One region of the Paenibacillus sp. FSL R7-0179 genome, then DNA from elsewhere that is predicted to be linked to it. Evidence: riboswitches for the same ligand, from Rfam matches in the RefSeq annotation. Region 1 holds a riboswitch; each other region holds the start of a gene.
What was found. A riboswitch is a leader RNA that binds a small molecule or an ion and turns the genes downstream of it on or off. The one in region 1 is predicted to bind thiamine pyrophosphate.
Positions count from the first base shown of each region.

Region 2: another riboswitch for thiamine pyrophosphate. It lies ahead of MKX63_RS26365 (ABC transporter ATP-binding protein); the one in region 1 lies ahead of MKX63_RS02230 (ABC transporter substrate-binding protein).
Region 3: another riboswitch for thiamine pyrophosphate. It lies ahead of thiC (phosphomethylpyrimidine synthase ThiC); the one in region 1 lies ahead of MKX63_RS02230 (ABC transporter substrate-binding protein).
Region 4: another riboswitch for thiamine pyrophosphate. It lies ahead of MKX63_RS22435 (thiamine phosphate synthase); the one in region 1 lies ahead of MKX63_RS02230 (ABC transporter substrate-binding protein).

Region 1 covers NZ_JBBOCC010000001.1:532,707-534,905, forward strand. The annotation lists gene MKX63_RS02225 (hypothetical protein) at 1-712, shown strand, start outside; TPP riboswitch at 784-894, shown strand; gene MKX63_RS02230 (ABC transporter substrate-binding protein) at 1,045-2,118, shown strand; gene MKX63_RS02235 (thiamine-binding protein) at 2,171-2,199, shown strand, end outside.
Region 2 covers NZ_JBBOCC010000002.1:2,290,949-2,293,147, reverse strand. The annotation lists gene MKX63_RS26375 (DHA2 family efflux MFS transporter permease subunit) at 1-6, opposite strand, end outside; gene MKX63_RS26370 (TetR/AcrR family transcriptional regulator) at 189-845, shown strand; TPP riboswitch at 912-1,014, shown strand; gene MKX63_RS26365 (ABC transporter ATP-binding protein) at 1,146-1,916, shown strand; gene MKX63_RS26360 (ABC transporter permease) at 1,897-2,199, shown strand, end outside.
Region 3 covers NZ_JBBOCC010000001.1:850,087-852,285, reverse strand. The annotation lists gene trxB (thioredoxin-disulfide reductase) at 1-716, shown strand, start outside; TPP riboswitch at 766-872, shown strand; gene thiC (phosphomethylpyrimidine synthase ThiC) at 1,024-2,199, shown strand, end outside.
Region 4 covers NZ_JBBOCC010000002.1:1,378,801-1,380,999, reverse strand. The annotation lists gene MKX63_RS22445 (thiazole synthase) at 1-484, opposite strand, end outside; gene thiS (sulfur carrier protein ThiS) at 515-718, opposite strand; gene MKX63_RS22435 (thiamine phosphate synthase) at 715-1,380, opposite strand; TPP riboswitch at 1,506-1,608, opposite strand; gene MKX63_RS22430 (hypothetical protein) at 1,665-2,199, opposite strand, start outside.

The DNA.
Region 1 (2,199 bases):
CAGCCCCTATATGAGTGCGAGTGATCCGGACTATATCAAGCAGTACACCCGGGAGCACTGCTATAGCCGCTGGGGGCCGGACACCTACTACATGACCAATGAGCAGACCTTCTGCTGCGTGAGCCGGGCGAGGCCGGAGATTGCCGCAGGCCTGATCAGCCAGATGTACGGCGAGTATTATTACGGAATGCTGCTGAGTATTTTCCACAAAATCGTGCTGCTGAAGCTCGCCAACCTCCACTCCCGGCTGCGCATCAACCACGATAACGACGAGATTGAGAATCTGATCTTCCTGATCAACAAATTCTCGGCCAAATTCTACTTCCTGGAGCTGATTTCGCAGTCGCAGGGACGTGAGATTTTTTTTCAGCTGCGTAAGGTGTATGGCAATGATGCCCTGTTCGATGAGGTGAAAATGACGCTGAATGACCTGTTCCAGTATCAGGACAAATTCCAGGCCAAACGGCGGGATACGCTCCTGATGGTGCTCACCGTGTTCACGGTCATCAGCGGGATTTACGGGATGAATCAGGTGATCGAGGATCTGAAGGGACAGATTGACTGGAGCAAAATGCTGGAGTACTCCGCGTTCGAGTATCTGGCTCTGTTCCTGACCTTCTCGGGGATCACCGTCAGTATCGGCCTAACGGTAAGAGAGATCTGGAACGGCATCCGCAGCCGCCGCAAGAAGCGGCATTATACGAGGGATTAAGATATGAGGGTGGACAACGGCGGGACTGCCGTCTATAATACACCGTAAGAACATAGCAATACCCGTGAACTTTATAGAACCAGGGGTGCTGGAATTGGCCGGCTGAGATTGTATCCCACAAGATACTGACCCTTATACCTGATCTGGATAATGCCAGCGTAGGAATCTTCATTCGGCACAGTGCCCCTAAGCGGTACTGAAGCTGAAGTCCCCTCACGCAAGTCACTGGCGTCCCGATCTTCGGGACGCTTTTTTGATTCTAAGGATGTACAGGAATACGGTTTCTGTAAGCTCTGAAGACCAGGGGTTGCTGGAAGGAGAGAGAAAGAGAAATGGGAGTCAAAAAAACAGCACTACTCCTGCTCAGCTCCATGCTGCTGCTTACCGTAGCAGGATGTGGCGGCGGGAACAACAGCGGCAATGCGGGGGCCAGCGCACCTGCTGCAGGAAACAGCACAGCTGCACCTGATGCAGCCGCAGCCGCACCCACGGATGCACCTAAGGCGCTAACCCAGGTTAAGATTGCCCTGGACTGGACGCCAAACACCAATCATACAGGCCTGTATGCTGCCAAGGAGCTGGGTTATTACGCAGAGGAAGGTCTCGACGTACAGATTGTACAGCCCGGCGCTGCCGGGTCCGATACGATGGTCACTTCCGGCGAAGCCCAGTTCGGTATCAGCGCCCAGGAAGCCCTGACTCTGGCCCGTCTGCAGGATGTGCCGCTGGTGTCGATTGCTGCCATCATTCAGCATAATACCTCCGGGTTCGCGGCTCCGAAGGACCGCAATATTAAGACGCCGAAGGATTTCGAAGGCAAAACGTACGGAGGCTGGGGCTCCCCTGCGGAGCAGGCTGCCATGAAAGCGATCATGGACCCCGAAGGCGGGGATGTCTCCAAGGTGAAGCTGGTGAATATCGGCGAAGCGGACTTTTTCACAGCCGTGAAGCGGGATATTGACTTCGCCTGGATCTTCTATGCCTGGACCGGTGTGGAGGCCGAGCTGCGCGGGGAGCCGCTGGATATGCTGTATCTGAAGGATTACGCTCCGCAGCTGGATTACTACACCCCGGTGCTGACGACCAGCGAGAAGGAGATCGCCGAGCATCCTGAAGTGGTGAAGGCCTTCCTGAAGGCTACGTCGAAGGGCTATCAGTACGCTATCGATAACCCGGAAGAAGCTGCGACGGTCCTGTCGGACGCTGTACCAGACCTTGATCCCAAGCTGGTGCTGGCCAGCCAGAAATGGCTTAGCCCGAAATACAAAGACGACGCCCCGCGCTGGGGGGAGCAGAAGCTTGAGATCTGGAAGAATTACGCCGACTGGATGTACGGCCTGAAGCTGCTGGATAAACCGCTGGATGCGGAGAGTACGTTTACGAATGAATTTTTGCCGGAATCATAATGAACCCGCATGGCGGGAATCTTATACTTAATTTGGAGAGGAAGGATTCATCATGGCTAATACATTGCTGAGCATTCAAGT
Region 2 (2,199 bases), on a different contig from region 1:
ATCCATGTCTCTTCTCCTCCTAAAGCTGTCCGCGTTCTACATTGACCTGCGGGCAGATTGTTCTATATAATGAGTGAACGGACAACTGTCCGTAATTGCAATTCATAGTCTACGGACAATTGTCCGTTGTGTCAATTCTTTTATTTGTTTTTCTGTAAATCACTGATTCATTTCTGAAAGGGGTCCTCATGAACAAGCCAGACACCGATGCTGCACAGCTCCCTCCGTCAGCTCCGCAAGCCATAGAATCCTCCCCGCCGGAGTCCGCCGATCCTTATGTACAGCGGATTCTTGAAGCTGCCCGCCAGTTATTCACCGAGAGCGGACTTGAGGCGGTCAGCATGTACAGCATTGCCAAGCGGGCAGGTATAGGGCAAGGCTCCCTGTACCGCCGTTTCACGGACAAGGGTGAGATCTGTTCTGCCCTGCTGAAGGGCAGCGCAGATCAATTCCTGTCCAGTCTGGAGCAGCAGGTCGCTGCCAGTGCCGGTGAAGCTCCGGCGCTAGCTCAGCTGCAGAGCAGCATTGAGCAGATTGCCGATTTCATTGAGCAATATGCCGAGCTGCTGAATATGATCAAAGCCGAGTTCACCGGCAAGAAGCAGCTGACCCAGTTTGAGCATCCTTTTTTCCAGCGGCTGGGGGTGATGATAACAGAGCTGCTGCAGCGTGCTGCGGCGGGCGGTGAGATTATTGACATTGATCCGGCCTTTGCGGCTACGGCCTTAATCTCTGTCCTCAGTCCCGATCTGTACCTGTATGAGCAGAAGCGGCACCACTCCTCCAAGCTCGACATCTCCAGGGGCATCGTCGCTTTGTTCGTGACCGGACTGGCAAAACGCTGACCGCCTGCTCTTTACAAGAGGGGAATTTGTGGTATATTAAGTAGCAATTACGAATTTAATAGCAGCATTATTCACTAGGGGAGTCGGCCGACTGAGACGGAGCTTAAGCTCCGGACCCTTTGAACCTGATCTGGATCATACCAGCGGAGGGAAGTGGAGCAGAATGTATCAGTGGTTCCCGTCACAGGGCCGCAGCTGACTGTACCTTCCGCCCCATTCATTGCCTCCGGGAATGAATGGGGCTTTTTGGTGTTCAGCGCAGTAAATATTTCAATCCGAGGAGGCTTCATACATAGTCTTATGATCAACATTAGCAATCTGTCCTATGCCTTCGGGACCGGTTCATCCCGGACCCCCGTCTTCTCAGGGCTATCCATGAATGTGCAGCGCGGCGAATTCATATCTGTCGTAGGCGGAAGCGGATGCGGCAAAAGCACCTTGTTCAAAATCATCGCCGGTCTGCTGGAGCCCGGCAGCGGCAGGATTATGCTGAACGGAGCCGAGTCCGCTGCAGCAGCGAAGAGACTGGGCAGTGTCGCCTACATGCCGCAGCAGGATCTCCTCCTACCCTGGCGGACCGTAATGGACAATTGTCTGCTGCCCTGGGAGCTCAAGCGCAGCCGTCCCAAAGCAGCCGCTATGGCCGAGATCCGCACCCTGCTGCAGCGCTTCGGCCTTGACGGGACCGAAGGAGCTTATCCGCAGGAGTTGTCCGGCGGAATGCGCCAACGTGTGGCTGTCCTCCGCACCGTGGCGGCCGGGAATGACCTGCTGCTGCTGGATGAGCCGTTCGGGGCGCTTGATGCCATTACGAAGCGCTCGCTGCAGCGCTGGCTGCTGGAGTTATGGGCGGAGCTGGACAAGACAGTGCTGTTCATCACCCATGATCTGGAGGAGGCGCTCCTGCTTAGTGACAGAATCTATCTAATGACTGGCCGGGAGGGCAGCGGTATGCAGGAATTCTCAACCGCCCTCCCCCGTCCGCGCCATCACAGTCTGAACTATGAACCGCAGTTCGCCGCCCTGCGCCAGGAATTGGAGCTGAAGCTATATGAGAACCGCCGCCCCTAGAAGATTGCTCCAGCATTACGCTCCGGCTGTCCTTCTCGCTCTGCTGACGCTTGCGGTATGGGAGACTGTAGCCCGCCTGGGGCTGGTTCCTCCCTTCATCCTTCCGGCTCCGTCCGCCATCTGCAAGGCCTTACTGGAGGAACGCCGCTTGTTATTCGGGGTGCATCTGCCTGCTACACTGCTGGAGGTACTCACAGGCTTCGCATTGTCGGTGATTTGCGGCAGCCTGCTGGGAACCGCCATGCACCTGTTCAGTCCGCTGGCCAAGGCGCTGTATCCGCTG
Region 3 (2,199 bases), 320 kb from region 1:
TGGAGTCGGTGGACTTCTCACAGCGTCCGTTCAAGGTAACCGTGGACGGGATGGGTGTACTGGAGGCAGAATCGGTTATTATCTCAACCGGAGCCTCTGCAAGATATCTGGGCATCCCGGGCGAGCAGGAGAATGTGGGACGCGGGGTCAGCACCTGTGCGACCTGTGACGGCTTCTTTTTCCGTAATAAAAAGATTGTCGTCGTCGGCGGCGGAGACTCCGCCATGGAGGAAGCCAGCTTCCTGACCCGCTTTGCGTCCAGCGTAACGCTGGTTCACCGCCGTCCTGAGCTGCGTGCCTCGAAGATCATGCAGGACAGGGCCCGTGACAACAGCAAGGTAGCCTGGGCCTTGAACCGCACACCTGTTGAGGTAACAGTAGGAGAGACCGGAGTGAAGGGCCTTACAGTGCTTAATAATGAGACAGGTCAGACAGAGCTGGTAGAGGCAGACGGTGTGTTCGTAGCCATTGGACACACCCCTAACACAGCTTTCTTGGGCGGGCAGATTAACACGGATGCTAATGGCTATATCGTGGTGAACCCGGGTACCACCGAGACTAACATTCCGGGTGTATTCGCCTGCGGCGATGTGCAGGATACCCGTTACCGTCAAGCGATATCGGCAGCGGGAACCGGCTGTATGGCCGCCATGGATGCCGAGAAGTTCCTGGAAGGCACGATGGTGCACGACTGGAGCGAATCGCTGGACAAATAACGGGTTTACAAGAATTACCCGCACAGGTAAAATGTATTTAATTAGATAAGATACCCACTAGGGGAGCCTGAATAGGCTGAGACGGGAAAATTGAATTTCCGGACCCTTGAACCTGATCTGGATTATACCAGCGTAGGAAAGTGGAGTCGGACCTTTTTTGAATACAGTCTTATTTGGCTGTTCCTTTAATAAAGCCGCTCCAGGTGGAGCGGCTTTTTGATTTGTAAGAATCTATAGATTCTTCAGCTCAATCTGCTGCGTAACCTCTTATCTGATGATTGTACAGAACGAAGAGGAGGAGATTGAAATGACAGGAACGGGTAAGAACGAAGAGGTGGATCTGTCCGGATTCCCCGCAAGCCGTAAAGTGTATGTGGAGGGCTCACGCCCGGATATCCGGGTTGCGATGCGGGAGATCAGCCTTAGCAGAACCGAAGGCGTTGCCGGAGAAGAGGAGAATGCTCCGCTGCGTGTCTATGACACAAGCGGTATTTATACGGATGCCGCAGAGGAGACAGATATTAGGAGGGGGCTGCCGCCGCACCGTTCAAGCTGGATCACGGAGCGCGGTGATTCGGAGGAATATACCGGAAGGGCGGTCCGGCCGGAGGATAATGGAATCCGCAGAGAAGGGACTGCCGCCGAAGCTTGTCCAGGACTGAGCAGGAATCCCCGGCGGGCCTATACAGGCTGTAATGTGACCCAGCTGCATTATGCAAGGCAAGGGATCATCACGCCGGAAATGGAGTATATTGCGATCCGGGAGAATATCCGGCCGGAGTTCGTAAGGGATGAAGTGGCTGCGGGCCGCGCCATTATCCCGGCCAATATCAATCACCCGGAGAGTGAGCCGATGATTATCGGACGTAACTTCCTGGTGAAGATCAATGCGAATATCGGAAATTCGGCGGTCACTTCTTCTATAGAAGAGGAAGTGGAGAAGATGCGCTGGGCGACCCGCTGGGGGGCTGACACCATTATGGATCTCTCCACCGGCTCCAAGATCCATACTACCCGGGAGTGGATTATCCGCAATTCTCCTGTGCCGGTTGGTACAGTGCCCCTATACCAGGCGCTGGAGAAGGTGAACGGCATAGCCGAGGACTTAACCTGGGAGCTCTACCGTGACACGCTGATTGAACAGGCGGAGCAGGGGGTGGATTACTTCACCATTCATGCCGGGGTGCTGCGGCGCTATATTCCGCTCACTGCCCGGAGAATGACCGGCATCGTGTCCCGGGGCGGATCAATTATGGCCGCCTGGTGCCTGGCTCATCAGCAGGAGAACTTTCTGTACACACACTTCGAAGATATATGTGAGATTATGAAGACGTATGATGTGGCCTTCTCCCTTGGGGATGGCCTGCGTCCCGGCTCTATTGCCGATGCCAATGACGAAGCTCAGTTTGCCGAGCTGGAGACGCTTGGAGAGCTGACGCTGCTAGCCTGGAAGCACGATGTTCAGGTCATGGTCGAAGGTCCG
Region 4 (2,199 bases), on a different contig from region 1:
GCCCGCGGTTGGACCCGATCGGTGCCCCCAGCGGCATCACGGCCGCAGCCCCCGCTGCCTTCAGGCGCAGGGCGGCGGACAGATCAGGACTCATGTACGGAAGCACCACGAAGCCATCTGCTGCAAGGATCTCAGTCGCCCGGATGGTCTCCATATTATCCGGCAGCAAGTATTTCTGGTCGTTGATGACCTCAATCTTCACCCAGTTCCCCAGCCCCGCCGATCTCGCCAGCCGGGCAATCCGTACCGCCTCTTCTGCGGTGCGCGCACCTGAGGTATTGGGCAGCAAGGTCATATGGGAAGGAATATGGCTGACAATATTGTCACTGCTCTCCGGGTCTACCCGGCGCAGGGCAACGGTAATAACCTGTGAGCCTGATCGCGTAATGACCTCGGGAATGAGGGTGTTACGGCTGTATTTTCCGGTGCCAATGAATAGTCTACTGGTTAGAGTCACGCCGCCAATCATCAATGGATCTTGCATCTTAACGCCTCCTGGGATAAGTCTTTGTGTTTAGCCTCCGCCTACAAAATGAACCAGCTCCACCCGGTCCCCCTCGCTAAGCAGTGTCTCTCCATAAACCTCTCTGCCGGCAAGTTCACCGTTCAGCTCGACAATTACCAGCTTACCGGCCCACTCGGGCCGGGCCAGCAGATCCTCCAGTGTCCGGCAGCTCTCCCCGATCCTTTGTCTCTTCCCGTTAACGGTCACATTCATGCCTGTTCACCTCCTGCTGTGCCCTGTGCTTGAGTCATATCCAGCGTTTCGGCCTGCTCTGCCGCCCTGTGAACCGCTTCCCTGTAGGCCAAGGCCGCTGCCACCGGATCTGGGGCTCCGCAGATCCCCGACATGACCGCAATGCCAGCCGCCCCCCCAGCCAGCACCGCTCCGGCATTGCCCGGGGTAATCCCGCCGAGCGCAATCAGCGGTATGCGGCTCCAGCGGACAGCCTCGGCCAGCTGCGCAAGTCCCCGCGCCTGCTGTCCGGGCTTGCAGGCCGTAGGGAATACATGCCCGTAGAGGCAGAAGTCTGCTCCCTGCCTTCCAGCTTCCGCCGCCTCTTCCTGCGAGTGGACCGATCTGCCGATCCGCAGGCCCGGTGCAAGGCCGCGCACTGCGGCTGGCGGGAGGCTATGCCAGGCTAACTGTACACCGCCTGCCCCGGCGGCCAGGGCAACATCGATCCTATCATTAATGACCAGCTTCGATGGCGGTACTCCGGCCTGAAGCATCTGCTGCGCCGCCGCCAGCAATTCGCGGGCGGACATGGCTTTTTCGCGGAGATGGATATAATCCACCATAGAATGTACCGCAACGGCCCATTCCGCCAGCGCTTCAGGCATTAGCCGCCCATCCGAAACCGCATGAATCTTGTACAATCCCTTCCCCTCCCGTCTGTTCCAGCTCATTCTAAACCGCGCGCCAACACAAAAAAGACCACTCCCATAAGGAAGCAGTCTGGAATATAAGCAGGAATACCGGGATGAGCCGTGTACCCCGCTGCAATATTCGTTCTCCACTTCCCTACGCTGGTATAAACCAGATCAGGTTCAAAGGGTCCGGACAACTACGCCCGTCTCAGCCTTGCGGCACCCCTAGTGATCGTTCATATGCGGTTGTTTCGTCTTGCTTGTTGTATATTAGCATATAATTCCTGTTAGAGCTATTCTTTCGTAGATTTTACTTCAATTACAAAAACCACAGATGAACTCCCTTCTGAAAATTTACCATCCTCGGTTGTCCAGAATGCTGATATGCCGTAGTAATAAACGCCTTGTTCTTTTGGAGCATTAAAAGAGCCGTTCTTCAATGGAATTTGCACTTCTTTATCATCGACAAATTGCTGAACGTTTACCTCATCGGGTGCCGGTTTATAAGTAAAAGCAACATCGATCTTCCCCCCAGAGGCTATAACAGTGGGAGTAACCCCCTGTACCATGGATTGTCCTCCTGTATAATCCGCACATCCTAAATTCCCCCAGCAATAGCTGCCTTGGGTAACTGGAATTTGGGTTTTACCGGAAGTAACAAGGGGTAGCGGCGGCGATTCCTGTGTAATTCTAATCCCAATGCTTTTTGCATATCCTTCCAACCTTGTATTTGCCACAAGTCTCCCTGCAAAAGGAGTCAAATAAATGAACACTACCAGAAAAACAAAAATCCCCGCTGCCGATAGAATGAATCCTTTTTTTCTAAGC